One region of the Serratia sp. DFXYC6 genome, then DNA from elsewhere that is predicted to be linked to it. Evidence: predicted binding sites of a transcription regulator. Region 1 holds the regulator's gene; each other region holds the start of a gene.

Region 1 (10,055 bases):
GGCGAGCCGATGCTGGACATCAACGATCTGATGAAAACCGACGCCAACGGCCACGGCGTGATCAATCTGCTGGCGGCGGACAAGCTGATCAATCAGCCGAAGCTGTATTCGGTGTTCCTGCTGTGGCTGCTGGCCGAGCTGTTTGAGCACCTGCCGGAAGTGGGCGACCCTGAACAGCCGAAGCTGGTGTTCTTCTTCGATGAGGCGCACCTGCTGTTCAACGATGCGCCGGCGGCGCTGCTGACCAAGATTGAACAGGTGGTGCGTCTGATCCGCTCCAAAGGCGTCGGCATTTACTTCGTCACGCAGAACCCGCTGGACATCCCGGACAGCGTACTGGGCCAGTTGGGCAACCGCGTGCAGCATGCGCTGCGCGCCTTTACCCCGCGCGATCAGAAGGCAGTGAAGACGGCGGCGCAAACCCTGCGCGCCAACCCGGCCTTCGATGCCGAAACGGCGATCACCGAGCTGGGCGTGGGCGAAGCGCTGGTGTCGTTCCTCGACGAGAAGGGCCGGCCGAACGTGGTGGAGCGGGCGATGGTCATCGCGCCGGAATCCAAAATGGGCATGCTCGGCGCGGAAGGGCTGAACAGCGCGATCAACAAGTCGCCGCTGTATGGCCGCTATGAGGACATGATTGACCGCGAGTCCGCCTACGAGAAGCTGTCGTCGGGTGGCTTCGCCACCATCGGCACCCCGCAGCAGGGGCAACAACCGCAGACGCAACAGCAACAACAGCAGGCGGGCGGCGGCCTGATGGATGGTTTGAACGAGCTGTTGTTCGGTTCCACCGGCCCGCGCGGCGGCAAACGCGACGGCATCGTCCAGACCGCCGCCAAGAGCATGGCGCGCGATCTCGGCCGCCAGATCCTGCGCGGCGTGCTGGGCTCGATCACCGGCGGCCGTAAAAAGTAAGCGGAAATTATCGTCGGCAGCGGCGGGTTAAATCAGTAAACTATGGCGGCGTTTTTCTCTGCCGGACCTGACATGCTGCTGCTGATCGATAACTACGACTCCTTTACCTATAACCTTTACCAGTACTTCTGCGAGTTGGGCGCCGAGGTGGTGGTGAAGCGCAACGATGAGCTGCAGCTGGCCGATATCGAGCGGCTGGCGCCGCAGCATCTGGTGATTTCCCCCGGCCCCTGCACCCCGAACGAAGCGGGTATCTCGCTGGCCGCCATTCGTCATTTCGCCGGCAAGCTGCCGATCCTCGGCGTGTGCCTGGGGCACCAGGCGCTGGGGCAGGCGTTCGGCGCCGAGGTGGTGCGCGCCCGCGCGGTGATGCACGGCAAAACGTCGGCCATCCGCCACCTCGGCGTCGGCGTGTTTCGCGGCCTGAACGATCCGCTGACCGTGACCCGCTATCACTCGCTGGTGCTGAAAGCCGATACGCTGCCGGACTGTTTTGAAGTGACCGCCTGGAGCGAACGCGACGGCGTGCGCGACGAGATCATGGGCATCCGCCATCGCACTTTGGCGCTGGAAGGCGTGCAGTTCCATCCGGAAAGCGTGCTCAGCGAGCAGGGCCATCAGCTGCTGGATAACTTCCTCAACCGTTAATCCCGATGCGTTTTTTTCGCTCGTCGGGCGTTTTGCGTTTGCGCTTGATTGGTTTTTTATGCATATTTCGTGATTATGTTTTCAATCTAACATTACGATAGCGCTGAAAAACCTTCAGGGTGGAGCCGAAAAAATGACTGGAAAATCCGCAGTGAGCCGCAGCACCTTTGACCAGGTTATCCTGCCTGTTTATGCACCCGCCCAGTTTGTGCCGGTGCGCGGCAAAGGCAGTCGGGTCTGGGATCAGCAGGGAAAAGAGTACATCGATTTTTCCGGCGGCATCGCGGTAACGGCGCTGGGGCACTGCCATCCGGCGCTGGTCGAGGCGCTCAAACGTCAGGGTGAGACTCTGTGGCATACCAGCAACGTCTTTACCAATGAACCGGCGCTGCGCCTGGCGAGCAAACTGATCGACGCCACCTTCGCCGATCGGGTGTTCTTCGCCAACTCCGGCGCAGAGGCCAACGAAGCGGCGTTCAAACTGGCGCGTCATTACGCCATCACCCGCCACAGCCCCTATAAAACCAAAATCATCGCCTTCTATAACGCGTTTCACGGCCGCACGCTGTTCACCGTGTCGGTGGGCGGGCAGGCCAAATACTCCGACGGGTTCGGGCCAAAGCCGGCCGACATCGTGCACGTGCCGTTCAACGATCTGGCGGCGGTGAAAGCGGTGATGGACGACCACACCTGCGCGGTGGTGATGGAGCCGATTCAGGGCGAGGGCGGCATTACGCCGGTCGACGCCGGCTTCCTTAAAGGCGTGCGCAAACTGTGCGACCAACATCAGGCGCTGCTGGTGTTCGACGAAGTGCAAAGCGGCATGGGGCGCAGCGGCAAGCTGTTCGCCTATATGCATTATGGCGTGACGCCGGACATTCTCACCACCGCCAAGGCGTTGGGCGGCGGTTTCCCGGTCAGCGCCATGCTGACCACCGAAGAGATTGCGTCGGTGATGCAGGTGGGCACTCACGGCACCACCTACGGTGGCAACCCGTTGGCCTGCGCGGTGGCGGAGGCGGCGTTGGATGTGATCAATACGCCGGAAGTGCTGAGCGGCATCGAACAGCGCCACGCGCTGTATGTGCAGGCTTTGCAGGATATCGGCGATAAATACGGTATTTTCACCGCCATTCGCGGCATGGGGTTACTGATCGGCGCCGAACTGACGCCGCATTATCACGGCAGAGCGCGCGATTTCCTCACCGCTGCCGCCGCGCGTGGGCTGATGATCCTCAACGCCGGGCCGAACGTGATCCGCTTTGCGCCGTCGCTGGTGGTGGAGCTGCAGGACATCGAAGCCGGCATGGCGCTGTTCGAGCTGGCGGTGCAGGATGTGATCAACGTCTGAAGCTCGTGCGGCGAATAACGGGGCGCGGCATGCCGCGCCCTTATTGATCGCGCAGTTTGCGCTTGAGCCAGATGCCGTGGTGCGGGCGCTGACGCCAGGCCAGCGACGAAATGGTATGCATCACGTTCAGGTGCGACAAAATGCGCCGCAAATGACGTTCCATCTCGGTGACGGGCATGTCCGGATGCAGATCCGGCGGCTGCATGATGCCGCTGTTGTCACTGCTCGGGCCGTCGTATTCCAACCGCTGCTGGCAGCTTTGCAGCGCAATTTCACAGGTTTGCAGATAGGCTTCCGCCAGTTTCGGCGTCAGCATGTAGTGCTCGCGCGCCAGAATGGTCATGGCGTTCAGGTGTTCGACGATGAACTGGCTGTGAGTGACCCACAGCCGCATGTCCGCCAGATAATTCGACGCGAACCCCGGCTCCTGCATCGCCTGATTGAGCGAGGTGAACAGCGCATTGTGCGCTTGGTTGACCTGCATGCGGGTATAGGCCAACGCGGTGGCATCCGGTTCCGGCTGCTTCAGCATCAGCCGCAGCGCGGCTTGATCGTTCTCCAGCGCCTGATGGGCATTCTTGCGCAGCAGCCCGCTTTGCCACTGCGGCCACAGCCAAATGGTGCCGCCGAACGCCAGCACGCAGCCTATCAGCGTATCGATCAGACGCGGCACCAGAAAATGCGAGCCGTTCAGCGCCAGCAGCTGCAGGGTGTAAACCGCCGTGACCGTAAAGCCAATCACCGACAGCCCGTAGTTCTTGCGCGAAACCAGGTAGGCCAGCAGCGTGATCACCAGCATGATGCTCAGCGTTTCTCCTTCCGGCAGCTGCAGCTGCAACAGCCCGGCCGCCAGCAATAGCCCGGCAATCGTGCCCAGCGCACGGTGCTGAATACGCACCCGGGTGGCGTTATACCCGTTTTGGCTCACCAGCATGATGGTGAGCAGGATCCAGTAAGGCTTCGGCAGGTTGAAAACCGCACCCAGGCTGCTGCCGACCGCCAGCGTCACCCCCAGCCGTGCGGCGTTGCGCAGGGCGGTGGATTTGAACGACAGGTAGCTGGCCAGCGCCGGCCAAAACGGCAGGCGGTGCTGGCCGGGCATCAGGTCGCGGCGGTACAGCGGATGCTGGGTGCGCAGCAGGCGAGCGATGCGGCTGAAGTGGTAATAACAAAACTGGCCGACCGGGTTATCGGGATGCTGCGCCGCCATTTTTTCCAGCGCCGCCAGTTCGTGGCTCATGGAGAAGCGCTTCGAATGTTGATGGTAGAGAATATCGTGCGCCACCACGCGCAGCCGGCCGGCGATCACCTGAGCGTTGCGGCGAATGATCGCTTCGGCCTGGCTCTGCTCCACCAGTTTTTGCACCTCCTCCGGCAGATGCAGGCTAACGGTGATGTGCTCCTGCAGATCCATCGCCACCTGAAAGGCGCGCTGCAGGCGCTTTTGTTCGAGGTTGTTGGCGTGCGGCAGGAAATTGAGCTGTTGGTATAAAAGGCTGATCAGATCCATCACCTTTTGTTGGCGTACCAGCAGCGGGGGCAGCGCGGTTTGCGGATCGGTGTGCTGAGTCAGCAACGAGTATTTGGCTTCGAAATAGTCCGCCAGCTCCAGATAGAGCTGGCTGAGCGTCTCGCGCATTGGCTGTTCTTTCCACAGCTTGAACCAGAACCAGGTGAATAAGCCGTACCAGACGGTGCCGATCGCGTACAGCAGCGGCGCCTGCCAGAGAGGTACCGTGCCGGCCGTGCTGAGGGCGAAAATGGCGGCCACCAGCGCCGCCGGCAACAGCCGGGCGTGCAGCGGGCTGATTTCGCCGGTGACGCCGAGCAGCAGCGCCAGGCCCAGCATCAGCGCCGGCAGCGGCACGTGCCACAGCAGTGCCTGTTGCAGCAGCACGCTGCTGAAGGCGAACAGCGTGCCGCCGACGATCAGCCGTTTAAAGAAGCGCTTATGCGGCGTGTCCAGACCGGCGATATTGCAGCAGGCGGGCACCAGAGAGAACATCAGGCCGAGCTGTAGCTGGCCAATCAACAAGCCGAACAGCACCGGCAGGCACAACACCAGCGTTTGTCGCAGTGCGTAGTTGATTTCCGGGTGGTAGATCAGGCGGCGCCACATGGCAGGGAGCAGATAAAAAAACGGCGCAGACTGCGCCGTTTCTTCGGGGATTAACGGGTGCCGTAGACGACAATGGTTTTGCCGTGGGCGGAAATCAGGTTTTGATCTTCCAGCATTTTCAGAATACGGCCAACGGTTTCACGCGAGCAGCCGACGATCTGGCCGATCTCCTGACGGGTGATCTTGATCTGCATGCCGTCCGGGTGAGTCATGGCGTCAGGTTGCTTCGCCAGATTCAGCAGGGTTTGCGCGATGCGGCCGGTCACGTCCAGGAAGGCGAGGTTGCCCACTTTTTCGGAGGTGACCTGCAGGCGGCTCGCCATTTGGGCGGACAGACGCATCAGGATGTCCGGGTTCACCTGGATCAGCTGGCGGAATTTCTTGTAGGAAATTTCGGCCACTTCACAGGCGGTTTTCGCGCGAACCCAGGCGCTGCGCTCCTGGCCTTCTTCGAACAATCCGAGCTCGCCGATGAAATCCCCCTGGTTGAGGTAGGACAGGATCATCTCTTTACCTTCTTCATCCTTGATCAGCACCGCGACGGAGCCTTTCACGATGTAGTAAAGCGTTTCGGCCTTTTCACCTTGGTGAATCAGCGTACTCTTCGATGGATATTTGTGGATATGGCAATGAGACAGGAACCATTCGAGAGTAGGGTCTGTTTGCGGTTTGCCGAGAACCATTCGCTGTTATCCTCTGTTGTTATCGCTGCCTTGTGTCACAGGGGTCAGAGTTCCCTGTAAAACCCGCCTGTAGCCGCAGTTATGAGCGAGGGCTACCGGCAAGTTTTGAGGCGTGTCATAAAAATACGCTGTCGCTCTAGCATATTAACTTGCCGTAAGCGCTGCAAGCTACATTCTGTTAACATACCGGTAAAGGAGCCTTTCTCTGGGCGTTTCCCTGAAATGCAGTGTCCCGGAAAGATTTATTGCGGCTCTGTTTGTAGCACAGAGTAAGGCGGGTGTCTCGTGTTGTCTCGCTTCAGCATGATTAGCATCAGGTTACGTTGCCTGTTTCTATGCGAAAGCGTACTCTGATTTTAAGAAATCAACCGGAGTGACCAGAATGCAGGCAAGAGTTAAATGGGTGGAAGGGTTAACGTTTTTGGGTGAATCGGCCTCCGGCCACCAGGTGCTGATGGACGGCAACGCCGGTGATAAAGCGCCCAGCCCGATGGAGATGGTGCTGATGTCGGTGGGCGGCTGCAGCGCGATCGACGTGGTATCCATCTTGCAAAAGGGGCGCAACGACGTGCGCGACTGCGAGGTGAAGCTGACCTCCGAGCGCCGCGAAGAAGCCCCGCGGTTGTTCACCCATATCAACCTGCACTTCATCGTGACCGGCCAGGATCTGACCGACAAGATCGTCGAACGTGCGGTGAACCTGTCGGCGGAGAAATACTGCTCGGTGGCGCTGATGCTCAACAAGGCCGCCACGGTAACCCACAGCTTCGAGATCCGCCAACCGGCGTAATCGAGGCGGAGCGCGGCCGGCGCCGCGCTCAACGCATTTATTCGATCTTCTTGCCTTCCAGCAACCGTTGCACCAGCGGCGCCATAATCAGCTCCATCGCCAGCCCCATTTTGCCGCCCGGCACCACTAACGTATTGATGTGCGAGATAAACGATCCCTGCAGCATCGCCAGCAAGTAGGGGAAGTCGATCTGGTCCAGGCCGCGGAAGTGGATCACCACGAAGCTTTCATCCAGTGAGGGAATGGCCTTGGCGGCGAACGGGTTGGAGGTGTCCACCGTCGGCACGCGCTGGAAGTTGATGTGGGTGCGCGAGAACTGCGGCGTAATGTAGTTGATGTAGTCTTCCATCGAGCGCACCACCGAATCCATCACCGCTTCGCGGGAGTGGCCGCGTTCGCCGGTATCGCGGATCAGCTTCTGGATCCACTCCAGGTTGACGATCGGCACCACGCCGACCAGCAGATCGACGTGTTTGGCCACGTCATGGTGCTCAGTAACCACGCCGCCGTGCAGCCCCTCGTAGAACAGCACGTCGGTCGGCGCCGGCAGCGGCTCCCACGGGGTGAAGGTGCCCGGTACCTGATTGTAGGGCACCGCTTCGTCGTAGGTGTGCAGGTACTTGCGCGAACGGCCGGTGCCGTTTTTGCCGTAGTCGATAAAGCTCTGCTGCAGCAGGCCGAAGTCGTTGGCCTCGGGGCCGAAATAGCTGATGTGTCTGCCCAGATCGCGCGCCTTGCGGATCGCCGCGTCCATTTCCGGCCGGGTATAGCGGTGGAAGCTGTCGCCCTCCAGTTCGGCGGCGCGGATATTGAGCTGCTGGAAGATTTTACGGAACGCCACGCTGGTGGTGGTGGTGCCGGCGCCGCTGGAACCGGTCACCGCGATAACGGGATGTTTGGCAGACATGATGGTTGTCACTCCGTGTTGAATGCGCCGGCGTCAGGGGATTATTGTGGCTCTTGTTGACGCTCTCTATGTCAGGAAAAATGGCGCGCGCTGGTTTGCAATGCCCCATTGTTACCTGATTTTTTCCGTCAGTCATAGAACCGGGCGCCACTAAATTTCTTCCTGCCCGGCGCGGAATTGGCCGCGCGGCATGATGTTGACGCTCTCATGCAGTTCCGACCACACCAGCACCACTTCGCCGTTTTTCAGCTGGCGGCGCACGTCCTCCACCTTCTGCTCCAGCGAGCGTTCGTGTTCGCCGTAATCGGTGCCTTCGCGCAGCACAAAGGATTCGATCAGGCTGTTCAGGGTGTCGGTTGCCAGTTCTTGCCAGGGAATAATCACGTCGGAATGTCCAGATAAGGGGAAAGCCAGGCCGGAATGCGATGCTCCAGCCACATGTGCGGTTTTTTCAGCGTGCCGCCGACGAAGCCGACGTGGCCGCCGAACTCAGTCAGCTGATATTCGATATTGCGCGGCAGGCCGGCGACGTCGGGGATCACCTCAGGGGTCATGAAAGGGTCGTCCTTCGCATGGATGATCAGCAGCGGCGTCTGGATAGACGGCAACAGCGGCAGGGCGCTGCAGCGGCGATAATAGTCGGTGGCGTCGCTGAAGCCGTGAATGCGCGAGGTGATGGCGTCGTCGAATTCGCGAATGCGTCGCAACCCGTTCAGCTGTGACAGTTTGAGCGGCAGAGTGTCCGGGTAGTGCAACAGCTTGCGGGTGGCGTTTTGTTTCAGCTGCCCCAGCAGGTAGCGCTGATAAACGCGGGAGAAGCCTTGCTCCATGCGGTAGGCGCAGGGTTCCAGCATCAGCGGCGCCGAGACCACCACCGCCGCCTGCAGCAGGCTGTCGGCGCCTTGCTGCGCCAGATAACAGGCCAGCATGTTGCCGCCGAGCGAAACGCCTACCGCCGCGGTTGGCACCTCACCGTAGCTGTCGCGCAGCCAGCGCAGAAAGAAGCGCGCGTCTTCGGTTTCACCGGAGTGGTAGATGCGCTGCTTGCGGTTGGGTACGCCGCTGCAGCCGCGAAAGTGCATCACCACCCCGAGCCAGCCGCGCTCGCGCCAGGCGTTGAGCAGGCCGTGCGCGTAGGGGCTGTAGAAGCTGCCTTCCAGGCCATGAAACAGCACTGCACGCGGTTTGTCGCGCGCCTGCGCCGGATCCTCGCTCCAGGCGAGATCGACGAAATCGCCGTCGGGCAATTCCAGCCGTTGCCAATGCGGTTTCAATAACACGCGGCGGCGCACCAGCCGCGGCAACAGCGTTTGCAGGTGCGGGTTACTGGCCCCGGTCAGAGGGCGAAAGGTGTTAGGCATAGGCTGAGTAAAATGTTGTGGGCGGCTATTGTGAGATCTCTAGCGCACTGTTAGCTTCAATACCAAGAATTATCAATGATACTGCAAAAAAGCGCCTTGGGTGAGGAGCACCCGTGCCATGGAACCGAGTTTATTCCTTTCGATGCTGGGCTTCCTGTGGGTCGCCGCCATCACGCCTGGCCCCAATAATCTGCTGCTGACCACCTCCGGCGCTAACTTCGGCTTTATGCGATCGCTGTGGCTGATGGTCGGCATCATGCTCGGCATGCAAAGCATCTTGCTGCTGGTGGCGTTCGGCGTCGGCAGCCTGATCCTGGTCTACCCGTCGCTGCACCTGATCCTGAAAATCCTCGGCAGCCTGTACCTGCTGTGGCTGGCGTGGAAAGTCGCCACCGCCGCCTATGAAAAGCTGGAAACCGACGTGGCGCCGCCGCAGCCGGTGCGGCTGTATCAGGGCTGGCTGCTGCAGTTCCTCAACCCGAAAGCCTGGCTGATGGCGCTGGGGGCGGTGGCGAGCTTCAGCCTGGCGGGCGATAAGTACAACGGTTCCATTGCGGCGATCGCGCTGGGCATTGTGGTGGTGAACATCGTCGCCGGCATTATCTGGCTGGCGTTCGGCACCCTGATCGGTCGCCTGCTGCGCAGTAAAAAGGCCTGGGTTATCTTCAACGTTTCCATGGGGTTGTTGACTGCAGCCTGTGTGTTACTGATCTGGCATTAAGGAGTGAACGATGGCGGAAAACTATTATCACGTGGTCGCCTTTACCGGCGAAGGGTTGCGCGGCAACCCGGCCGGGGTCTGCCTGCTGACGCAGCCGCTGCCGGCGGAGCGGCTGCAGGCGATCGCTAACGAGATCGGCCTGTCGGAAACCAGCTTTGTCTGGGATGACGGCGACATGACCGCCATCCGCTGGTTTACCCCGGAACGCGAGGTCGATCTTTGCGGCCACGGCACGCTGGCGGCGGCGCATGTGATGTTCAGCGCGGTTAACCCGGCGCTGAAGGATATTCGCTTCAGATCGGCCGGCGGCGAGCTGTTCGTCAAGCGCGATGAGCGGGACGGGGAGCGGCTGGTGCTTGATTTCCCCGCCAGGCCGCCGCAGAAAGTCGCCGAACCGGCAGGCCTCGCGGCGCTGCTGGGCGTGCAGCCACAGGAAGTGTGGCAGGCGAAAGCGCTGCTGGTGGTGCTTGAAAACGAGGCGCAGGTGCGCGCGCTGCGGCCGGACATCCCGGCGCTGATCGCATTGGCCGGCCGCGCAGTGATCGTCACCGCGCCGGGTG
Region 2 (10,055 bases), on a different contig from region 1:
AGCTTTCGCCCGGCTTTGCCCTGTTCGTGCTCAACAACGGCTTCAAGCTGGGGATGTGGGCCAAACAGGGGGTAAAACCCGCCGCCACGCTGACCGGGGGCGGCGGTGAACTGGGCTTTTTATGCCAGGATCCGCAAGAAGTGGAGGCGCGCTATAACCAGTGGCGCGAACTTGGGCTGACTATCGAGCAAACGCCGACCGAGATGGAGTTCGGTTACACCTTCGTGGCGCGAGATCCGGACGGCCATCGCCTGCGGGTGTATGCCCTCAGCGAGTAGCGTCGTCGGTATACAGGTGCAGACGCGGCACCAGCAGCCGCAGCGGCCTGGCGTCGGGTTTGTAACGGTGTTTCACCGCCTCGGCGTCGTAGTTGAGCAGTTCGCCGATCTTCGGCACCGCGGCGCCGCTTTCAACCTGACACAGGGCGATCAGCGGTAGCGGGCAGGGGTGCTGCACCTGTTTTTGCTGCTGCTGATACCACACCCGGGCGATCGGCTGCACTTTTACCGGCCGTTTGATCTTCAGCGTCGCCTGCTGCGGCAGCCGGCTGACGTCGTCGATCTCACGGCTGACCAGGGCGGCCCACTGTTCACGGCTGTGCGGCGGCACCGCGCGGCCGGCTTTCAGGCTTTTCTCCAGCTGCGCCAGAATGTCGTCCCGCTTGACGTTTTTGATGATGTGCTTGTTGGCCCAGCCGAAGCGCACGGAGTCGGGATTGGTCAGGGCGGTGAGGGTGCGATAGGCGCTGAGGGTAATCAGCCCGTGCAGATGGGTGTGCACGAACTCGAAACGCTGCTCCGGCGCCAGGCCGGAATCGACGGTGATAATCTGCTCCAGTTCGCCCTTCAGGCGGTTGATCAGCGCCAGCTGCGTTTGCAGCGCCTGATACTCCGGTTGCTCCACCGCCAGACAGATGACGCCGGGCAGGCGCACGGCGGCCTTGCTGCTGACATTCTCCCGGTTGTGGTGAATGAACAGCCGCTGATAATGCTCCAGCGCCAGATCGCGCGCCGCTTGCCCCACATGCTGCTCGACCGCGATATGCGAAATGGCCTGATGTTCCTGGCCTTTTTCAACCTCCGGCAGGCTGAACACCCGCGCCGCCAGCAACCGCAGCGGGGCGATCTGCTGCTGCAACGCGCCGAGCGCCTGCTCCAGCTCGTTAAAGCAGGCGTTCATTCGGCCAATCACATCGTATCTGCTCATCGCACACCCCCATATTAGTTACAACATACTATAGAAGAGTGGCCGACTGGGGGCAACATCGGCAAACGAAGAGGGAGCGGCCTCACTGGCCACCCGGCTTGCCAGCGAAAAATACGCCTGAGGGACTTCTACAGCAGGGTGTGAAATAGACTTTGCATTGATAGGGGTTTGATTCATTGATGGATTTTTTCTGTTGGTTGATATTTTGTTTGATCCATTTTCCGTTTGCCGTTGTCCAATCGCTGGAACAAACAGAATGGCAGGACGCTATGAGCCCCTCGGGTTATCTTTTCTTCTGTCATTAACGGGTGCTTTAAACGGAGGTTTACTGTGGATATTAAACAGAAAGTCAAAAACATGACGCTGGAAGAGAAGATCGGGCAAAAAATCATGCTGGATTTTCGCTACTGGGATCAGAACGGTAGCAGCAATCAGGATATGACCGTTCCCGATGCAGCCATTGGCAAGCTGATCACCGATAACCACATCGGTGGGGTGATCCTGTTTGCCAATAATCTGAAAGACAAGCAGCAGATCAAAACGTTGACGGCCTGGTATGCCGCGCTGAAAACCCACGCGGGCGTTCGTTTGTTTATTGGCACGGATAACGAAGGCGGTAACGTTTTCCGGCTGCCGCGCGGCGACTACGCCTCATTCCCCGGCAATATGGCGCTGGCGGCGGCGATCGAGGGCGGTGCGGATAAACAGCTCGCCGTTGAACAGGGCAAACTGATGGCCCAGGATATGCGCGCGTTGCATATCAATACCAACTTTGCCCCGGTCGTGGACGTCAACACCAATCCGTTCAACCCGGTGATTAACGTTCGCGCCTTCAGCGATGATAAGAACACCGTTGCCCGCCTGGCGGAAAACATGGTGGCGGGCATGAAACAGCAGGGGCTGATCAACGCGTACAAACACTTCCCCGGCCATGGCAGCACCTCCACCGACTCGCATACCGGTTTGCCGCGCGTCGATCGTACGCGGGAAGAAGCTTTTGCCATTGATATCGCCCCTTATAAACAGGCCATCGATCGCTGCGCGGCGCCGGATATGGTGATGACTGCGCATATTCAGTACCCCGCACTGGATAACAGCCAGATCGACACCCGCAACGGTGAAAAAATCACGGTGCCGGCCACCATGTCGCGCGAAATCCAGACCCAGATCCTGCGCAATGAGCTGGGTTATGCCGGCGTAACGATTTCAGACGCGCTGGATATGGGCGCGATTGCCGAGCATTTCAGCCAGCAAGCGGCGGCTGAAAACGTCTTTACCGCCGGGGTGGATATTGCTCTGATGCCTGTCAGCATCGCCTCGCCGGCGCAGGCGAGCCTGCTGCCCGAGCTTATCCGCTACATTGCGCAGCGGGTGAAAACCGGGCATCTCAGCGAGGCCGATATCGATGCTTCGGTCGAGCGCATTTTGCGCCTCAAATTGCGCCATCACCTGATGGGCCATAGCGATAAACCCTGTTCCCACGACGTTTCGTCCTCCGCGCATCAGCTAGAGAAACGGATTGCCGATCGTTCCATTACCGTGGTTATCAACCGTCAATGTCTGCTGCCGTTAAAGGACAAAGCGCTGCGCTACTTTATTCTGACTCCGTGGGGCGAGCAGGCCAAAGGCATTGCGAACGTGATGGCGCAGGAGGGCTATCAGAACGTCGTGGCCGCGAAGGAAACGGAACTGAGCGACGCCCAGGTCAGGGAACATATTGCCGGCTGCGACGTGTTCTTGCTTGGAACCCTCTCAACCCGCTTTACGCCTGCCGAGCAGGATGGGGTCGTGACCGCCGCAACCGGGGCGGCTAATGACAGCAGCCCTTACCCGGGCTGGCTGAAATACGCCGCCGAGCAGGGGAAAAAATGCGTTCACCTCTCATTGCGCGCGCCTTACGATATCGTGAACTATGCCGCAGACGTGGATGCGGCTGTCGCCACCTATTCTTACTACGGGTATGACAGCGGCGTATGGCGTGGCCCTTCGATGATATCGCTGGCGCAGGTGCTGACGGGGAAAATCAGACCGCACGGAAAACTGCCGGTTAATACCTGGCATGACTACGATGAGCAAACCAATACCGGCAAGGTGGCGTTCCCTCGCGGGACGGGGCTGAGCTGGTGATGGGATAAGGAGAGGCGTCGCCAGAAAGGGCGGCGCCGGTCGCTGGATGGCGTTGATAAAGCGGGCGGTTTCTTGCTCCGCACGCCGCGACATGGGATAACCGTCACTCACGGAAGGAGAACATTTATGCCGACAGGCGCAACAAAACTAGGCGGATGGCTGTTGATGGCCGCCATGCTGGGCGTGAGCGGATGCGCCAAACCCCCTGAGCCGGAAAAGCCTCCGCAGCCTGTACCGCCGGCAACGCCGATGCGGGGCATCTGGCTGGCCACGGTCATTGGCTTGGACTGGCCGCCGGCGGCCTCGCTGAAAGCGGAATCCACGCAAGAGCGGGTGCGTCTGCAGAAGCAGGGGCTGACGGACGCTCTGGACGACATGGTGAAAACCGGGATTAACACGGTGTATTTTCAGGTTAAACCGGACGGCACGGCCCTGTGGCGTTCTGACATCTTGCCCTGGTCGGAGGTATTGACCGGCACCGTGGGCCAGGACCCCGGTTATGATCCGCTGGCCTTTATGCTGACAGAAGCGCACCGACGCGGCATCAAAGTGCATGCCTGGCTGAACCCTTATCGGGTTTCCATGAATACCCGACAGCAAACGATTGATGCACTCAATCATACGCTGCAGTCGCCGCCGGCCAGCGTCTATGCGCTGCATCCCGACTGGATACGCACCGCCAGCGATCGCTTCGTGCTCGACCCCGGCCTGCCCGAGGTGCGCAACTGGATCACCGGCGTGGTGGCTGAAGTCGTCAAAAACTACGATGTCGACGGCATTCAGTTTGACGATTATTTCTATTACGAAACGCCGCAATCGCCGCTGGATGATGAAAAGACGTATCGCGCATACGGCAAAGGGTTTGCAGACAAGGCCGACTGGCGAAGAGACAACACGCTGCAATTGATAAAACAGGTTTCCGCCACCGTCAAAGCACTGAAGCCCGAGGTCGCGTTTGGCGTCAGCCCGGCGGGCGTATGGCGAAACAAAGCGGACGATCCTGCCGGTTCGGCGACGCGGGCCGGCGCGCCGTCGTACGATACGGCCTATGCCGATACGCGCCAGTGGGTCAAACTGGGGCTGCTCGACTATATCGCACCGCAGCTGTATTGGCCTTTCGATCGTGAAATTGTTCGCTACGACGTGCTGGCCAACTGGTGGGCCGAGGTGGTGAAAGACACGCCGGTTCGGCTCTATGCCGGGGTGGCGCTGTATAAAGTGGGCACGCCATCGGCCAGCGAGCCGGCCTGGACCGTCGACGGCGGCGTCCCCGAGCTGAAAAGGCAGTTGGATCTCAACGAGAGCCTGCCGGGGATGGGGGGAACCATCCTGTTCCGGCAACGTTATCTGACCGAGCCGCAAACGGACAAGGCGGTGGAGTACCTGCAAACTCGCTGGAAACCCGGTCAATAATCACGGGCTCTGGCATGACGAGCCGCGGCTAACCACCGCGGCTTTTTCCATTCACAGGCGCGCCGCTTCCGGCAGCCGTTTCAGGTAATGCACCACCAGCAGCGCCAGCAATAGCATCAGGCTGATAAACGCCGCCACGCCATTCCAGCCGAAGCTGTGCCAGAACACGCCGCCCAGGGTGCCGGCCACGCTGGAGCCGACGTAATAGCAGAACAGATACAGCGACGACGCCTGGCCTTTGGCGCGGCGCGCACGGCGGCCGATCCAGCTGCTGGCCACCGAGTGGGCGGCGAAGAAACCGGCGGTGAACAGCATCATGCCGATAAAGATCGCCGGCACCTGCGGCAGCGCGGTAATCAGGATCCCGATCAGCATAATCACGATCGACGCCAGCAGCACCGGGCCGCGCCCGAAGCGCGAGGTGAGCGCGCCGGCCTTGGGCGAACTGTAGGAGCCGGTGAGGTACACCACCGACAGCAGGCCGACGATCGCCTGGCTCAGGTGATAAGGATCCGCCAGCAGGCGATAACCGATGTAGTTGAACAGGGTGACGAAGCTGCCCATCAGCAGGAAACCTTCCGCGAACAGCAGCGGCAGGCCCTTATCGTGCCAATGCAGTTTGAAGTTGATCAGCAGGGTGCGCGGGCGCAGCGAGCTGGCGCGAAAATGCCGCGAGGCGGGCAGGATGCGCCAGAACATGCAGGCGGCGGCGAGGGCGAACAGACCGATGACCCCGAGCGAGACGCGCCAGGAGAAGAAGTCGGTCAGCACCCCGGTCACCAGACGGCCGCTCATGCCGCCGATCGAGTTGCCGCTGATGTACAACCCCATCGAGAAGGCGACGAAGCTGGGGTGGATCTCTTCGCTGAGGTAGGTCATGCCGACCGCGGCGACGCCGCTCAGCGACAGGCCGATCAATGCGCGCATCAGTAAAATGCCGTGCCAGCTGGTCATAAAGGCGCAAATCAACGTGCAAACCGCCGCCAGCAGCAGCGCCACCACCATCACCGACTTGCGGCCGATGGCGTCGGACAGCGGCCCGGTAAACATCAGGCCGATCGCCAGCAGGCCGGTGGAGACCGAGAGCGACAGGCTGCTTTCCGCCGGCGAGACGCCGAAGTCTTGCGACAGCACCGGCAGGATCGGCTGCACGCAGTAAAGCAACGCGAAGGTCGCCAGCCCGGCGGAAAACAGCGCCAGCGTGACGCGCATAAACTGCGGCGTGCCGCGTTCGATATAGGGGAGTTTATTGTTGAGGGTGGAGCGTTTTACTTTTGGCGCAGCGGCCGCGTCATCGTTGGCGGCCAGCGTCGACGGCATCACGGCCGCAGAACGCACAGGGGTTGTCACAGCGTTTCCTTACCGAACTTCGGGGAGATAAACAGACACTTTGCAGATAACAAAATGATAGGGAGCGGCGAATTTTTTGTCTAATATATTAATAATTACAATTAAGACTTTTTAAATATGAATATCGAGTTGAGACACCTGCGTTACTTTATCGCCGTGGCCGAAGAGCTGCATTTTGGCCGCGCCGCCGAGCGGTTGCGCATCTCCCAGCCGCCGCTCAGCCAGCAAATTCAGGCGCTGGAAGAGATGGTCGGCGCGCGGCTGCTGGCGCGCAACAACCGCAACGTCAGTTTGACCCAGGCCGGGGAGATGTTCCTCAAAGAAGCCTATCAGGTGCTCGATCAGGTCGGCCGCGCGGCGGAAAAGGCGGCGCGCCTGGATCGCGGCGAACTGGGGGAAATGACCATCGGCTTTACCTCTTCCGCGCCCTTTATCGGCGTGGTGGCGCGCAGCCTGCGCGCCTTTCGCCAGCAGTCCCCGCAGGTGCACATCAAGATGCGCGAAATCAACACCAAACAGCAGATCGAACCGCTGCTGAACGGCGAACTGGATCTGGGGGTGATGCGCAACACGCGGCTGCCGGAAGCGCTGCACTATCAGCTGCTGCTGCGCGAACCGCTGGTGGCGGTAGTGCCGGAAGGGCATCCGCTGGCGGAAACGCCCGGCGGCGCGCTGCGGTTTCAACATTTGGCGCGGGAGCCGTTCGTTTTCTTCTCGCGCGAAGTGGGCACCGCGCTGTACGACGAAATTCTGCTGCTGCTCGGCAAGGCCGGCATCACCCCGTATATCACCCAGGAAGTGGGGGAAGCGATGACTATCATCGGGCTGGTCTCCGCCGGGTTGGGAGTTTCGATTCTGCCGGCGTCTTTCGCCCGGGTGCGGGTGGACGGCGTGCGCTATTTGCCGCTGGCGGAGCCGGACGCCACCACCGAAGTGTGGCTGGTGCACCACCGCCGGCGGCCGTTGACCGCGGCGGCGCAGTCGCTGATGGCGTTGATGCTGAAATGACGTTGAGCTTGGGCAAATAAAAATCAATTCACGCTGAAATTGCGAGGAATTTGTGCAGCAAATCACATAACGAATCAAATAGTTGACGCTGTATGACAAAAGCCCCACCATAACCCCTAGTCTTTATTTAGAAGCGCGAAAAATAGTAGGAGCCGGTTTGTGATTGCGGTTGGGCAGCCTGGGCATATCGATCAAATCAAACAGACCAATGCGGGGGCGGTTTATCGGCTAATCGATCAACTGGGTCCGATTTCGCGCATCGAACTGTCAAAACGCGCGCAGCTGGCGCCCGCCAGCATCACCAAGATCGTGCGCGAGCTGCTGGAAGCCCATCTGGTCAAGGAAACCGAGTACCAGGAGATCGGCAGCCGGGGGCGCCCGGCGGTGGGGCTGGTGCTGGACACCGAAGCCTGGCACTACCTTTCCGCACGCATCAGCCGCGGCAGCATCACGCTGGCGCTGCGCGATCTCAGCAGCAAGCTGGTGGTGGAGGAACAGCTGCCGCTGGCGGCCGAACATCCCGAACCGCTGCTGAAACGCATCCTGACCGAAGTCGATCAATTCTTTATTCGCCACCAAAGCAAGCTGGAACGGTTAACGGCGATCGCCATTACGCTGCCGGGCATGATCGACGTGCAGTCGGGCGTGGTGCACCGCATGCCGTTTTACGACGTGCTGGAGATGCCGCTCGGCCCGGCGCTGGAAACCCGCACCGGCCTGCCGGTTTACCTGCAGCACGACATCAGCGCCTGGACCATGGCCGAGGCGCTGTACGGCGCCTCGCGCGGCAGCCAGAACGTGATTCAGGTGGTGATCGACCACAACGTCGGCGCCGGGGTGATCACCGGCGGCCATGTGTTGCACGCCGGCAGCCACAGCGTGGTGGAGATCGGCCACACCCAGGTCGATCCCTACGGCAAACGCTGTTACTGCGGCAACCACGGCTGTCTCGAAACCGTGGCCAGCATTGAGAACATGCTGGAGATCGCCCAGCAGCGGCTGAGCGGCTCGATGAGCTCCAGCCTGCACGGCGCGCCGCTGACCGTCGAATCGCTGTGCGACGCCGCGCTGGCGGGCGATCAGCTGGCGCGGGACATCATTCTCGGCGTCGGCCACAGCGTGGGGCGCATTCTGGCTATCATGGTCAACCTGTTCAATCCCGAGAAGATCCTGGTGGGCTCGCCGCTCAACCGCGCGGCGGAGATCCTGCACCCGGCCATCGCCTCCTGCATTCGCCAGCAGGCGCTGCCGGCCTACAGCGAGCAGGTCAAGGTCGAATCCACGCAGTTCTTCAATCAGGGCACCATGCCCGGCGCGGCGCTGGTGAAAGAGGCGCTGTATAACGGTTCATTGCTGGTGCAACTGCTGCAAGGCTAACATCAGAACCTCTTATTAATTCCGCAAAAGATTGAGCTACCTCAAGCCCCTAAGCGGCAGCATCCCCTAGAATTTTTCCGAAATACTTCTTCGCCGCCGGTGCGGCGATACATTGTTAACGGGGCATTCTGGGGCATTTTATTCATGTTGAAGCGTTTATTTGTGACAGGCACGGATACCGACGTCGGTAAAACCGTGGTTTCCCGCGGGTTGATGCAGGCGCTGGCCGCCGAAGGCCGTTCGGTGGCCGGCTACAAGCCGATCGCCGCGCGCTGCCAGGAAACCAGCGAGGGCATCCGCAATAAAGACGCTTTGGTATTGCAGGCATCTTCAACCCTGCCGCTGTCCTACGAGGAGATCAATCCCATCACCTGCCTGGATGAGGTGTTTCATGCGCATGCGACCGAGGACATCAACTATGGCGTGATGAGCAGCGGTCTGCGGGATCTGTCGGCCAAAGCCGATACGGTGGTGGTGGAAGGCAGCGGCGGTTGGCGGGTGCTGATGAACGATCTGCGGCCTTACGCCGAGTGGGTGGTGCAGGAACAGCTGCCGGTGGTGCTGGTGGTGGGCATCAAGCTGGGCTGCGTCAGCCACGCGTTGCTGACCGCACAGTCGATTATCAACGACGGCCTGCCGTTGCTGGGCTGGGTCGCCAACCGCATCAACCCGGGGTTGGCGCACTATGCCGAAACCATCGCGGCGCTGCAGCAGCGCATTTCTGCGCCGCTGCTGGGTGAAATTCCGTACCTGCCGCGCGCGGAGCAGCGCGAACTGGCGCACTACCTCGACATCTCCACGCTGCTGCGCTAGCGCGCTCAGGCCAGGAAAGGGGCCAACAAACGGGCGGAGACAAACAGCCCCAGGCCGTACACCGTATGCACCAGCAGGCTGATGATGCGGCTACGCGTCGGATTGGGGGTGTTCGCCGCCGCCACGCCAAAGCCCAACGCCGGCTGCATCACGAAGAAGGGCGCCGCCAGGCTCAGCCAGCCGCTCAACAGCGCGACCAGCGGCGTCGGCGCGGCGTACCACGCGATGCCCGCCAAGCCGAGCGGGATAAAGGCGAAGGCGACGCCGATCGCGTAGTGCAGCAGCCATCCCATCGCTTTTTCTCCCCGCCGCACCGGCGCAGCCATGATCGGAGCGTGATAAAACCGGCCGTCGAACAGGCCGATAAACCAGCGGCCGACCAGCGCGTAGTTAAGGGGCGGGATGCCCAGCACGCGCTTTTGCACGATGGTCCACAGATCGGTGCACAGCGTGGCGCCCACCCCGGTCAGCAGAATCATCAGTAAAATTTCTGTCGTCATTTTCGTGTCCTTAAAGTCACTCATGGTGTAATGTGCGCACAGTGTGCAACTTAAAGTCGACTTCAAGTCAATGGAAAAAGAACTGGATATTGGCGAGGTGGCGCGTTTGAGCGGCATCGCGCCCTCGGCGCTGCGGCATTACGAGAAAAAGGGGCTGATCGCCTCGATAGGCCGCAACGGTTTACGTCGCCAATACGCCGCCGGCGTGCTGGATCAACTGAAGCTGATCGCCCTTGGGCGGCTGGCGGGATTTACGCTGGA
Region 3 (10,055 bases), on a different contig from region 1:
ACCTGCTGCGCCTGATGATCCTGCTGGCGCTGGCGATCGGCATCATTCTGGCGCGCACCCTGCTGCAGCACCGCCGCAGCCGCTGGCAGCAGTCGCCCTACCTGTTGACCGCCAACACGCCACTGGAAGAAGGCAATACGGTGGAAGACGACGAAGAGGATGCGCCGGAGACAAAGCAGGAAGCGCCGAAGAAGGAGTAACTCAGGCCAGGCGTTGAATGCGTCCGTGCCGTTTTCTTGTCCTTTCGGTGAATAGATTGTCCGTAACAACGGGATCCACATCCAATTGAAAGGTAGAGCGTTAGCCAAAAACGGCCATGCGGAGTGAATAGATTGACGGGCGGGCGCCATGGCGACGCCCGCCGCGGTATTACGCTTTGTCGCCCAGCAGCACGGATTCCAGCGCGATAACGATCATTTCGTTAAAGGTGGTCTGGCGTTCCGCCGCCGTGGTCGCTTCGTGACGCAGGATGTGGTCGGACACGGTGCAGATGGTCAGCGCCTTGCAGCCGAACTCTTCGTACAGCTCCGCCGCCACGCCGTAGATGCCGGCCGCTTCCATTTCCACGCCCAGGATGCCGTACTTCTTCATCACCTGGAACATGTCCGGATCCGGGGTGTAGAACAGATCGGCGGAGAAGATGTTGCCCACGCGCGCCGGGATGCCCTGCGCCGCCGCCGCATCGACCGCGTTGCGCACCATGTCGAAGTCGGCGATCGCCGCGTAGTCGTTGTCCTTGAAGCGCAGACGGTTAACCTTGGAGTCGGTGCACGCGCCCATGCCGATCACCACGTCGCGCAGTTTGATATCGTCACGCACCGCGCCGCAGGAACCCACGCGAATGATCTTCTTCACGCCGAATTCGGCGATCAGCTCGCGCGCATAGATGGAGCAGGACGGGATGCCCATGCCGTGGCCCATTACGGAGATGCGGCGGCCTTTGTAGGTGCCGGTGAAGCCCAACATGCCGCGCACGTTGTTCACTTCCACCGCGCCTTCCAGGAAGGTTTCGGCGATGTATTTTGCGCGCAGCGGATCGCCCGGCATCAGTACTACGTCAGCGAAATCACCCATCTCAGCATTAATGTGCGGCGTAGCCATAATTCTCTTCCTTTAAATCGTATTAAATAGCGTTAAACGTATAAGCCGTGGTATGTCAGGCGGCGGCCAACTGCGCCACCGCCTTAAACTCACGAATTAAAACAGGGTTTTACCGTAATCCATCGGCGACAGGCCAAAATAATTGGCGACGGTCTGGCCGATGTCGGCGAAGGTCTCACGGTGGCCCAGCGAGCCCGGTTTCACTTTCGGGCCGTAGACCAGCACCGGGATGTGCTCACGGGTGTGGTCGGTGCCCGGCCAGGTCGGGTCGCAGCCGTGGTCGGCGGTGAAGATGATGATGTCTTCGTCTTTCACCAGCTTCAGCAGCTCCGGCAGGCGGCGGTCGAACAGCTCCAGCGCGGCGGCGTAGCCCGCCACGTCGCGGCGGTGGCCGTAAGAGGAGTCGAAGTCCACGAAGTTGGTGAACACGATGGTGTTGTCGCCGGCCTTTTCCATTTCAATCAGGGTCGCGTCGAACAGCGCGTCGATGCCGGTCGCTTTCACCTTCTTGGTGATGCCGACGTTGGCATAGATGTCGGCGATTTTACCGATCGACACCACTTCACCGCCCTTCTCGTCCACCAGCTTTTTCAGCACGGTCGGCGCCGGCGGCTCTACCGCCAGATCGTGGCGGTTGCCGGTGCGCTGGAAGTGGCCCGGCTTGTCGCCGACGAACGGACGCGCGATCACGCGGCCGATGTTGTAACCGCCTTCGGTTAGCTCTTCACGCGCGATTTCGCACAGCTCGTACAGGCGATCCAGGCCGAAGGTTTCTTCATGGCAGGCGATCTGGAACACCGAGTCGGCGGAGGTGTAGAAAATCGGCTTGCCGGTTTTCATGTGCTCTTCACCCAGCTGATCGAGGATCACGGTGCCGGATGAGTGACAGTTGCCCAGGTAGCCCGGCAGGTTGGCGCGCTCCACCAGCTTATCCAGCAGCGCCTGCGGGAAGCTGTTGTGCTCGTCCTTGAAGTAGCCCCAGTCGAACAGTACCGGCACGCCGGCGATTTCCCAGTGGCCCGACGGCGTGTCTTTACCGGAAGAGAGCTCGCTGGCGTATGCGTAAGCGCCGATGATGTCGGCGTTGCGATCCAGCCCCTGCGGGAAGTTGCCGGTGGACTCTTCCGCCGCTTTGCCGAGGCCCAGACGGCTCAGGTTAGGCAGCGTCAGCGGACCCTGACGGCCCACGTTGGCCTCGCCGCGCGCGCAAACCTCGGCGATGTGGCCCAGGGTGTCGGAACCCCGGTCGCCAAAACGTTCGGCGTCTTCGCTGGCGCCGATGCCGAAGGAGTCCAATACCATAATAAATGTGCGTTTCATCTGTGCTCTCCTGCGTGTTCTCACGCTTTGGACGGCCGCGAAAAAGCCGCGGCCGTTCCTGATTCTTGGGTTATTCCGTGACGCGCTTATACACTACCGGCGTCGCTTCCGGCGCCTTGTCACTCAGCGTCATTGCGCTACGCACCGCATCGGCCGCCTGCTGCCAGCTCTCTTCATCGTTGGCGTGGATCATCGCCAGCGGCTGCTGGGCATCCACCTTATCACCCAGGCGCGCCACCTCGGTCAGACCGACGCTGTAATCGATGGCGTCGCTCGCCCGGCGGCGGCCGCCGCCCAGCGAAACCACCGCCATGCCCAGCGCGCGGGTATCCATGGCGCTGATGATGCCCGGATTTTCAGCATACACCGGCTTGCTCAGCGTTGCCGCCGGCAGATAGCTATCATAACGTTCGACGAAGTCTATCGGCCCTTGCTGCGCCGCCACCATGCGGCCAAACACTTCCGCCGCCTTGCCGTTGTCCAGTACCGCCTGCAGTTTGGCACGCGCATCGGCTTCGTCATTCGCCAGGCCGCCGGACAGTAGCATCTCCACGCACAGCGCCAGCGTCACTTCCAGCAGGCGCGGGTTGCGGTATTCACCAGTCAGGAAACGCACCGCTTCGCGCACTTCCACCGCATTGCCGGCGCTGGAGGCCAGCACCTGGTTCATGTCGGTCAGCAGCGCAGTGGTCTTGCAGCCCGCGCCGTTGGCCACGCCGACGATCGCCTGCGCCAAATCTTGCGACAGGGCATAGGTCGGCATAAAGGCGCCGGAACCGACCTTCACGTCCATCACCAGCGCATCCAGCCCTTCCGCCAGTTTCTTGGCCAGAATGGAGGCAGTGATCAGCGGGATAGAATCCACGGTGGCGGTGATGTCGCGGGTGGCGTAAAAACGTTTGTCCGCCGGCGCCAGCGAGCTGGTCTGGCCGATGATCGCCACGCCGACGTCCTGAATGATTTTACGGAAGGCGTTATCGTCCGGGAAAATATTGAAGCCCGGAATGGCTTCCAGTTTGTCCAGCGTGCCGCCGGTATGACCCAGGCCGCGGCCGGAGATCATCGGCACATAGCCGCCGCAGGCCGCCACCATCGGGCCGAGCATCAGCGAGGTCACGTCGCCCACGCCGCCGGTCGAATGCTTGTCGACGATCGGGCCGTTCAGCGCCAAACTCTTCCAGTCCAGCACGGTGCCGGAATCGCGCATCGCCATGGTGAGCGCCACGCGCTCCGGCATGCTCATGTCATGGAAATAAATGGTCATCGCCAGCGCGGCGATCTGCCCTTCCGACACCACATTGTCGCGAATACCGTTGATGAAAAAGCGGATTTCCGCTTCGCTTAACGGCTGGCCGTCGCGTTTCTTACGAATAATTTCTTGAGCCAGGAACAAGGCATCCCCCTGTGTCGCTGAGAGTCGGTGCAGACGGGCGCGCCTGGCGCCCGCCAACGAAATCGATCAGTAGCCGCCGCCGGCGGTCTGGGTCTGGTGGCCCAGCGTGGTCAGCAAGCTGGCCAGCAGGCTGGAAGCGCCAAAGCGGAAATGCCGCGCATCGGCCCACCCCTCGCCCAGAATACGATCGGCAAGTTGCAGATAATGCAGCGCGTCTTCCGCGGTGCGCACGCCGCCGGCCGGCTTGAAGCCCACCGTCTTCGCCACGCCCAGATCGCGGATCACCGACATCATCAGCTCGGCGCTCTCCAGGGTGGCGTTGACCGGCACCTTGCCGGTGGAGGTCTTGATAAAGTCAGCCCCGGCCTTGATGGCGATCTCGGACGCCTTGCGGATCAAATCGGCCTGTTTCAGCTCACCGGTTTCGATGATCACTTTCAACAGCACGTTGGCCGCCTGGCAAGCCTGCTTGCACTGTTTCACCAGCTCGAAGCCGACCTGTTCGTTGCCGGCGATCAGCGCACGGTATGGGAACACCACGTCCACTTCATCCGCGCCATAGGCGATCGCCGCGCGGGTTTCCGCCAGCGCGATGTCGATATCGTCATTGCCATGCGGGAAGTTGGTCACGGTGGCGATGCGGATGTCCGGCGTGCCTTGCTCGCGCAGCGCCTTACGCGCCACCGGGATAAAACGCGGGTAAATGCAGATGGCCGCCGTGTGGCCGGCCGGGCTGTTGGCCTGACGACAGAGCGCGATCACTTTCTCGTCGGTGTCATCATCATTCAGCGTGGTTAAATCCATCAAGTTCAGCGCACGTTGCGCTGCTGCGGTTAATTCGGTCATAAAACTCTCCAACTGAGTACCTGGGTGTTGGCGAGCGGACTTGGTTCCATGAAGATAGCGCTGGGGAACGGCGTTCCCGCGGCGGCAACTGAGATCCTTCTCACCGCACATGGCCACCCGCCTTGCGGCCGGCCAGTAATAGCTATTTGAACACGAATGCCGGAGGCGATTCGCGTTCATCGTCACACTATATGAAATAGCACTGTAACAGACCGGAATTATATGTGAAGAGCATCACAAAATAACGCGATATCGTTCACAAATTCGCTAAAGAAGCGGCTGAAGATCGCGGATGCGGCAAGCACCCGCGTTGCTTAGAGTATAGGCGGAGTCCCGCGATCGGTCGCGCCGTCGCGGGCTCCGTGATGGCTTACAGCGCCAGGAAGAAGCCGGCGATGGTGGCACTCATCAGGTTGGACAGCGTGCCCGCCGCCACGGCCTTCAGACCGAAGCGCGCGATGTCGTGGCGACGGTTGGGCGCCATGCTGCCCAGACCACCCAGCAAGATCGCCACCGAGGAGAGGTTGGCGAAGCCGCACAGCGCAAAGGAGATGATCGCCTTGGTGTGAGCCGACAGCACCTGCAGGCCTTCCGCCGCCACCACGTCGTCCGGGCGCAGATAGGCGCCGAAGTTCATATAGGCGACGAATTCGTTGACGATGATCTTCTGGCCGATAAACGAACCGGCGGTCATCGCTTCACTCCACGGCACGCCGATCAGGAAGGCGATCGGCGAGAACACCCAGCCGAGGATCAGCTCGAGCGACAGCTGCGGGTAATCGAACCAGCCGCCGATACCGCCGAGAATGCCGTTAAGCAAGGCGATCAGCGCGATAAACGCCAGCAGCATCGCACCGACGTTCAGCGCCAGCTGCATGCCGGAAGCCGCGCCGGAAGCCGCCGCGTCGATCACGTTGGCCGGACGATCTTCTTCAGCGATCAGCTTCATCGCATCGTCTTTATCGTGGGTCTGCTCAGTTTCCGGCACCATCAGCTTGGCGAACAGCAGCCCGCCCGGCGCGGCCATGAAGGACGCGGCGATCAGATATTCCAGCGGCACGCCCATCTGCGCGTACCCCGCCAACACCGAACCGGCTACCGAGGCCAGGCCGCCGCACATCACGGCGAACAGTTCTGACTGGCTCATGGTGGCGATATAGGGGCGTACCACCAGCGGCGCTTCGGTCTGGCCGACGAAAATGTTGGCGGTCGCCGACAGCGATTCGGTGCGCGAGGTGCCCAGCAACTTGTGCAGGCCGCCGCCCAACACGCGGATCACCAACTGCATGATGCCGAGGTAGTACAGCACCGCAATCAGCGAGGAGAAGAACACGATCACCGGCAGGACGCGCAGCGCGAACACGAAGCCGCCGCCGCCGAACACCTCGAACATCTTGTCGGACACCAGCCCGCCGAAGATGAACGAAATGCCCTGATTGCCGTAGGCGATAACGTTTGCCACGCCGTTAGACATACTGCCGAGGATGCTGCGGCCCAGCGGCACGTACAGCACCAGCGCGCCGATGCCGACCTGAATGATGAACGCCCACACCACGGTGCGCAATTTGATGGCCCGACGGTTGCTGGAGAGCAGCACCGCAATGGCGATCAGCACCGCCATACCGACCAGACTCATGATGAGTTGCATGCAAAGTTTCCCTGTTGCAAAAAATAAAATACATCCCTGCTCATGAAGAGAGGTCTGCTATTGGAGAGTTTCGGGGGGATTATACTGAGCGAGGTCACCCTCGCACCGATTTATGTCACAAATGTATACAACGAGACGCAAATGAAAATCTTATAACGTGACGCAAGTCACGTTATAAGCTCGTCAATCCGGCATGGCAAACAGTGACTGGGTATTGCGTTGCAGATGGGCGGCGATCTCGTCGGCCGGTTCCGGCCGCAGCTCGCACAGCGTGTGAAACACCTCGGCGGCACGCTCGGGGCGATTCGGCTGCCCCTGATAGCCGGCCAGCGGCATGTCCGGCGCATCCGTCTCCAGCAGCAGCGCTTCAAGCGGCAGCTGCGCCATCACGCCGCGCGTTTTCTGCGCCCGCTCATAGGTGATGGTGCCGCCCACGCCGATGTAATAGCCGAGGCGGATAAACGCCTGCGCCTGCGACAGGCTGCCGGCAAAGCCGTGCACCACGCCGCGGCGCGGCAGCTGCATGCGCCGCAGCGCGGCGGCCAGCTGGTCGTGGGTGCGGCGCGAATGCAGGATCACCGGCAGCTCATGCTGTTTCGCCAGCTTCAGTTGGGCCAGCAGCACGCTTTGCTGCCGCTCGAACTGCGGGTTGTCCATATACAGATCGAGCCCGATCTCCCCCACCGCCACCAGCTTGCGCGGCCGTTCGGCCAACAGCGCCGCCAGCTGTTCCAGCTGCGGCTCATGATGCTGCGCGATATACAGCGGGTGCAGCCCCAGCGCGGCAAACAGCGGCGCGTGATCCTGCGCCAGCCGCAGCACCCGCGCGAAGCGATCGGCGGTGACCGTCGGGACGATGATGCGCTGCACGCCGGCGCTTGCCGCCCGCGTCAGGCTCTCGGCCTCATGTCCGGTAAAGGGCGGGAAATCGAAATGGCAGTGGGTGTCGGTAAAGGCGTAGCTCACAGCGCGCCCCCTTCACCCGGCGGCAGATCGCCCGGCAGGATGATTTTCGGCGCCGCCACCGCAGCCTCCGGCTGCGCCGTGAGATCGGGCGACATGGCGATGTCGGTCACGATCGGCGAAGGCATTCTGACGTTCTCCGGCTGGATAAGGCGGCGCGACAACGATTTTTGCACCTTGATACCGTCCGGTTCCTGCTGCGCCATCCACTGGCCGACGGTGGCCAGGAAGTAGCGGCCGCAGCGGCGCCCCAGGTGATAATCCTGATTGAGCGCCCCCAGTCGGCTGCCGAGCGCATTGCTGGCCAGCGGCTTCGGCGGGAAGATCTCGAAGATGCGCAGCTTGCCCGGCGGTTTCTCAATAAAGCGCTGGATGCGGTGATAGCTTTGCTCATGATGCTGCAGGATGCGCACCATCTGCTGCAGGCTGCTGTCGCTCAGCCAGTGCTCCATGCGCTTCATCCACTGTGGGGTGTAGTACATTTGCGAAGGCACGGTGCGGATCACCACGATGGTGTCGGCGCCGCGGCGGTAGGCCTCTTCCACTGGGATCGCATCGCTGATGCCGCCGTCCTGATAGCTGACGCCGTCCAACTCCACGCCCTGACGGTAAAAGCCGGGAATGGCGCTGGACGCCTTGATGGCCGGCAGCCAGCGTTCGCGCTGCGCCGGCAGATAGGCCGGTTCGAAATCGTCGCTGCGGCAGGCGCACAGCAGGAATTCGCGCCCGTCGATAAAATGCTGTTCCGCCACGTCCATCGCCAGCGGCATCTGCGCCGCCGCCGTATCAACCAGCCAATCGAGATCGATCAGATGCCCGCCGCGCACGAAACGCAGCGGATTGAAGAACTGGGCCGAGGTGGTGTAACGGGTGATCACCCGGCGCGCGTAGCCCATCTGCCCACAGATGTAGGCAGACAGATTCTGAGCGCCGGCCGATGTGCCGATCAGCAGATCGAAAGGGTTAAAGCCCGCGCGCTGGAACTCGTCCAGCACGCCGGCGGTGAAAATGCCGCGCTGGCCGCCGCCTTCGCAGACCAACGCCATTTTTCCTGGTCGAAAAGGTTTAGACGCCAGCGGTTCTATATTGCCGAGCGTGATGGGTATTCTGTATCCCAACTTGGCATCCTCAGTGAGACGTTTTCTCCGAGGATACCGCGTCTCGCTCTCTTCCGTAATCCTCTTGCAGCACGCCGACGAGGAAATCATTGCTGCCGGCCAACCAGGCACCATCGCTGCCGGACCATTCGGCCCACGCCTGCCATACCTGACCTTTCAGCTGTTTCCAGCGCCCGACGATGATGTCGCTGTTCATGGCCGGCCCTCCCCGAGGTGAGAAAAGGAATTAAGCTTTGTTACAGTTTGCAGGAAAATGCCGGCCGGCTAAGGGCGCCGACGGCCGGTGAACAGGCTGACCAGGAACAGGATGATGCCGACAACGAACACGACTTTGGCGGCCCAGGCGGCGGTGCCCGCCAGCGAACCGAACCCCAGTGCCGCAGCGATAAGCGCGATGACTAAAAAGATAATGCCCCAACGAAACATAAGCTTCTCCTTACCATTGTGAAAAAATTCGCTGCCGTCTACCGCCCCGACAACGGGACATCGACGGCAAATCAGTTTCTTTTTTTGGTGGTACACGTCGGGCCGCCTTCACGGCCCGACAGATGCGGCTTGTGGTTACTTGTTACGGGCGCCTGGCGGGATTACGGCTTGACCACCAGGTCGTTTTTCACGCTTTTCACGCCGTCGATAGCCTTGGCGATGCTTTCGGCACGCTCAGACTGCGCCTGCGTTTTCACCTCACCGGAAAGCTGCACCACGCCATCGGTGGTTTCCACTTTCACATTGCGCGACGGCACGATGTCATCGGCCAGCAGCTTGGCTTTCAGCTCGCTGGTGGTGGCGGTGTCGCCGGCATACGATTTGATCGACTGGTTGGCTTCATCTTTCACGTGCAGCTTGTCGCTGACGGTTTTGACGCCTTCCACCTTACCGGCAACCGCAACCGCATGCTCCGCCTGCGCCTGGCTGCCGACAAACCCGCTCAGGATCACGGTGCCTTTTTCGGTTTTCACCGAAATGTCAGTGCTTTTGATGGTTTTATCGTCCACCAACGCACTTTTAACTTTAGCCGTTATCGCGCTGTCATCCATGTAACCGTCAACTTTTTTCATGGAGCTATCGATTTTGGCACCGGCACTGTCCGCGGCGTTAGACGCCTTGTTGAGCAGACTGTCTTCGGCCAGCGCAGTGCCGCTCACCAAAGCAGAACCCAAAACAACAGCCATCAGCGAGTGTGCAAATTTGGTCTTTTTCATCGATCTCTTCCTTTTGTTGGGGGCCCCAGCGCCAGAGCGCCGGAACCCTTCAGCCGCCTTCACGCGGCCTCTCGGTAAATACTTCATCATCGCTATACGATTAAGCGTTCACGACAGGAATATTGCAACCGCCGTGCCAACTCCATAAACACCTTAAAAATCAAACAAAAAAAGCATTGAGTTGGATTTTTAATCAAAAAACTGTCGCCTATTGACGACAGACTAAGTGACACGAAACGGTAAAACAGTCATCTCATTGATATTTAAGGAAACAGACTGTCTCCTATCGGCAACACATCAGAATAACTCACCAAACAATCAGCGTATTACAGTGATTTACTCTCAAGCAATGTGCGGACATCTCGTTAAAGATAGACCATGCGGCGGAAAACGCAGGCCTAACGAACGCTGCCTGGCGATATCGGTTTGCGGCATAAAAGGTGAGGAAGTTTTATTAATTAGCG

What was found. The regulator CRP, encoded in region 1, controls carbon source genes, mostly activating them, when cyclic AMP is high. The targets are predictions, from matches to a motif close to ATGTGANNNNNNTCACAT.
Region 2: mlc (sugar metabolism global transcriptional regulator Mlc) is a predicted target of CRP. The motif match lies at 7,155-7,172, and genes of this name have one in related genera.
Region 3: deoC (deoxyribose-phosphate aldolase) is a predicted target of CRP. The motif match lies at 4,883-4,900, and genes of this name have one in related genera.

The regions. Positions count from the first base shown of each region.
Region 1 is NZ_JBXUNV010000006.1:20,108-30,162, reverse strand. Features, by position in the region: gene AC2CGQ_RS22610 (helicase HerA-like domain-containing protein) at 1-915, shown strand, start outside; gene AC2CGQ_RS22605 (aminodeoxychorismate synthase component II) at 988-1,563, shown strand; gene argD (bifunctional acetylornithine/succinyldiaminopimelate transaminase) at 1,697-2,914, shown strand; gene AC2CGQ_RS22595 (YccS/YhfK family putative transporter) at 2,955-5,033, opposite strand; gene crp (cAMP-activated global transcriptional regulator CRP) at 5,084-5,716, opposite strand; gene AC2CGQ_RS22585 (OsmC family protein) at 6,099-6,506, shown strand; gene AC2CGQ_RS22580 (phosphoribulokinase) at 6,544-7,413, opposite strand; gene AC2CGQ_RS22575 (YheU family protein) at 7,564-7,797, opposite strand; gene AC2CGQ_RS22570 (hydrolase) at 7,794-8,774, opposite strand; gene AC2CGQ_RS22565 (LysE family translocator) at 8,893-9,495, shown strand; gene AC2CGQ_RS22560 (PhzF family phenazine biosynthesis protein) at 9,506-10,055, shown strand, end outside.
Region 2 is NZ_JBXUNV010000001.1:1,656,502-1,666,556, reverse strand. Features, by position in the region: gene AC2CGQ_RS08040 (VOC family protein) at 1-278, shown strand, start outside; gene tus (DNA replication terminus site-binding protein) at 268-1,206, opposite strand; gene AC2CGQ_RS08030 (glycoside hydrolase family 3 protein) at 1,537-3,333, shown strand; gene AC2CGQ_RS08025 (glycoside hydrolase family 10-like protein) at 3,460-4,746, shown strand; gene AC2CGQ_RS08020 (MFS transporter) at 4,798-6,066, opposite strand; gene AC2CGQ_RS08015 (LysR family transcriptional regulator) at 6,214-7,104, shown strand; gene mlc (sugar metabolism global transcriptional regulator Mlc) at 7,264-8,481, shown strand; gene bioD (dethiobiotin synthase) at 8,626-9,294, shown strand; gene AC2CGQ_RS08000 (DUF2938 domain-containing protein) at 9,300-9,794, opposite strand; gene AC2CGQ_RS07995 (helix-turn-helix domain-containing protein) at 9,865-10,055, shown strand, end outside.
Region 3 is NZ_JBXUNV010000003.1:337,827-347,881, reverse strand. Features, by position in the region: gene AC2CGQ_RS17980 (YtjB family periplasmic protein) at 1-200, shown strand, start outside; gene deoD (purine-nucleoside phosphorylase) at 370-1,101, opposite strand; gene deoB (phosphopentomutase) at 1,198-2,421, opposite strand; gene deoA (thymidine phosphorylase) at 2,492-3,814, opposite strand; gene deoC (deoxyribose-phosphate aldolase) at 3,881-4,660, opposite strand; gene AC2CGQ_RS17955 (NupC/NupG family nucleoside CNT transporter) at 5,031-6,308, opposite strand; gene AC2CGQ_RS17950 (TatD family hydrolase) at 6,492-7,274, opposite strand; gene AC2CGQ_RS17945 (patatin-like phospholipase family protein) at 7,271-8,389, opposite strand; gene AC2CGQ_RS17940 (CsbD family protein) at 8,400-8,585, opposite strand; gene AC2CGQ_RS17935 (DUF1328 domain-containing protein) at 8,654-8,815, opposite strand; gene osmY (molecular chaperone OsmY) at 8,977-9,591, opposite strand.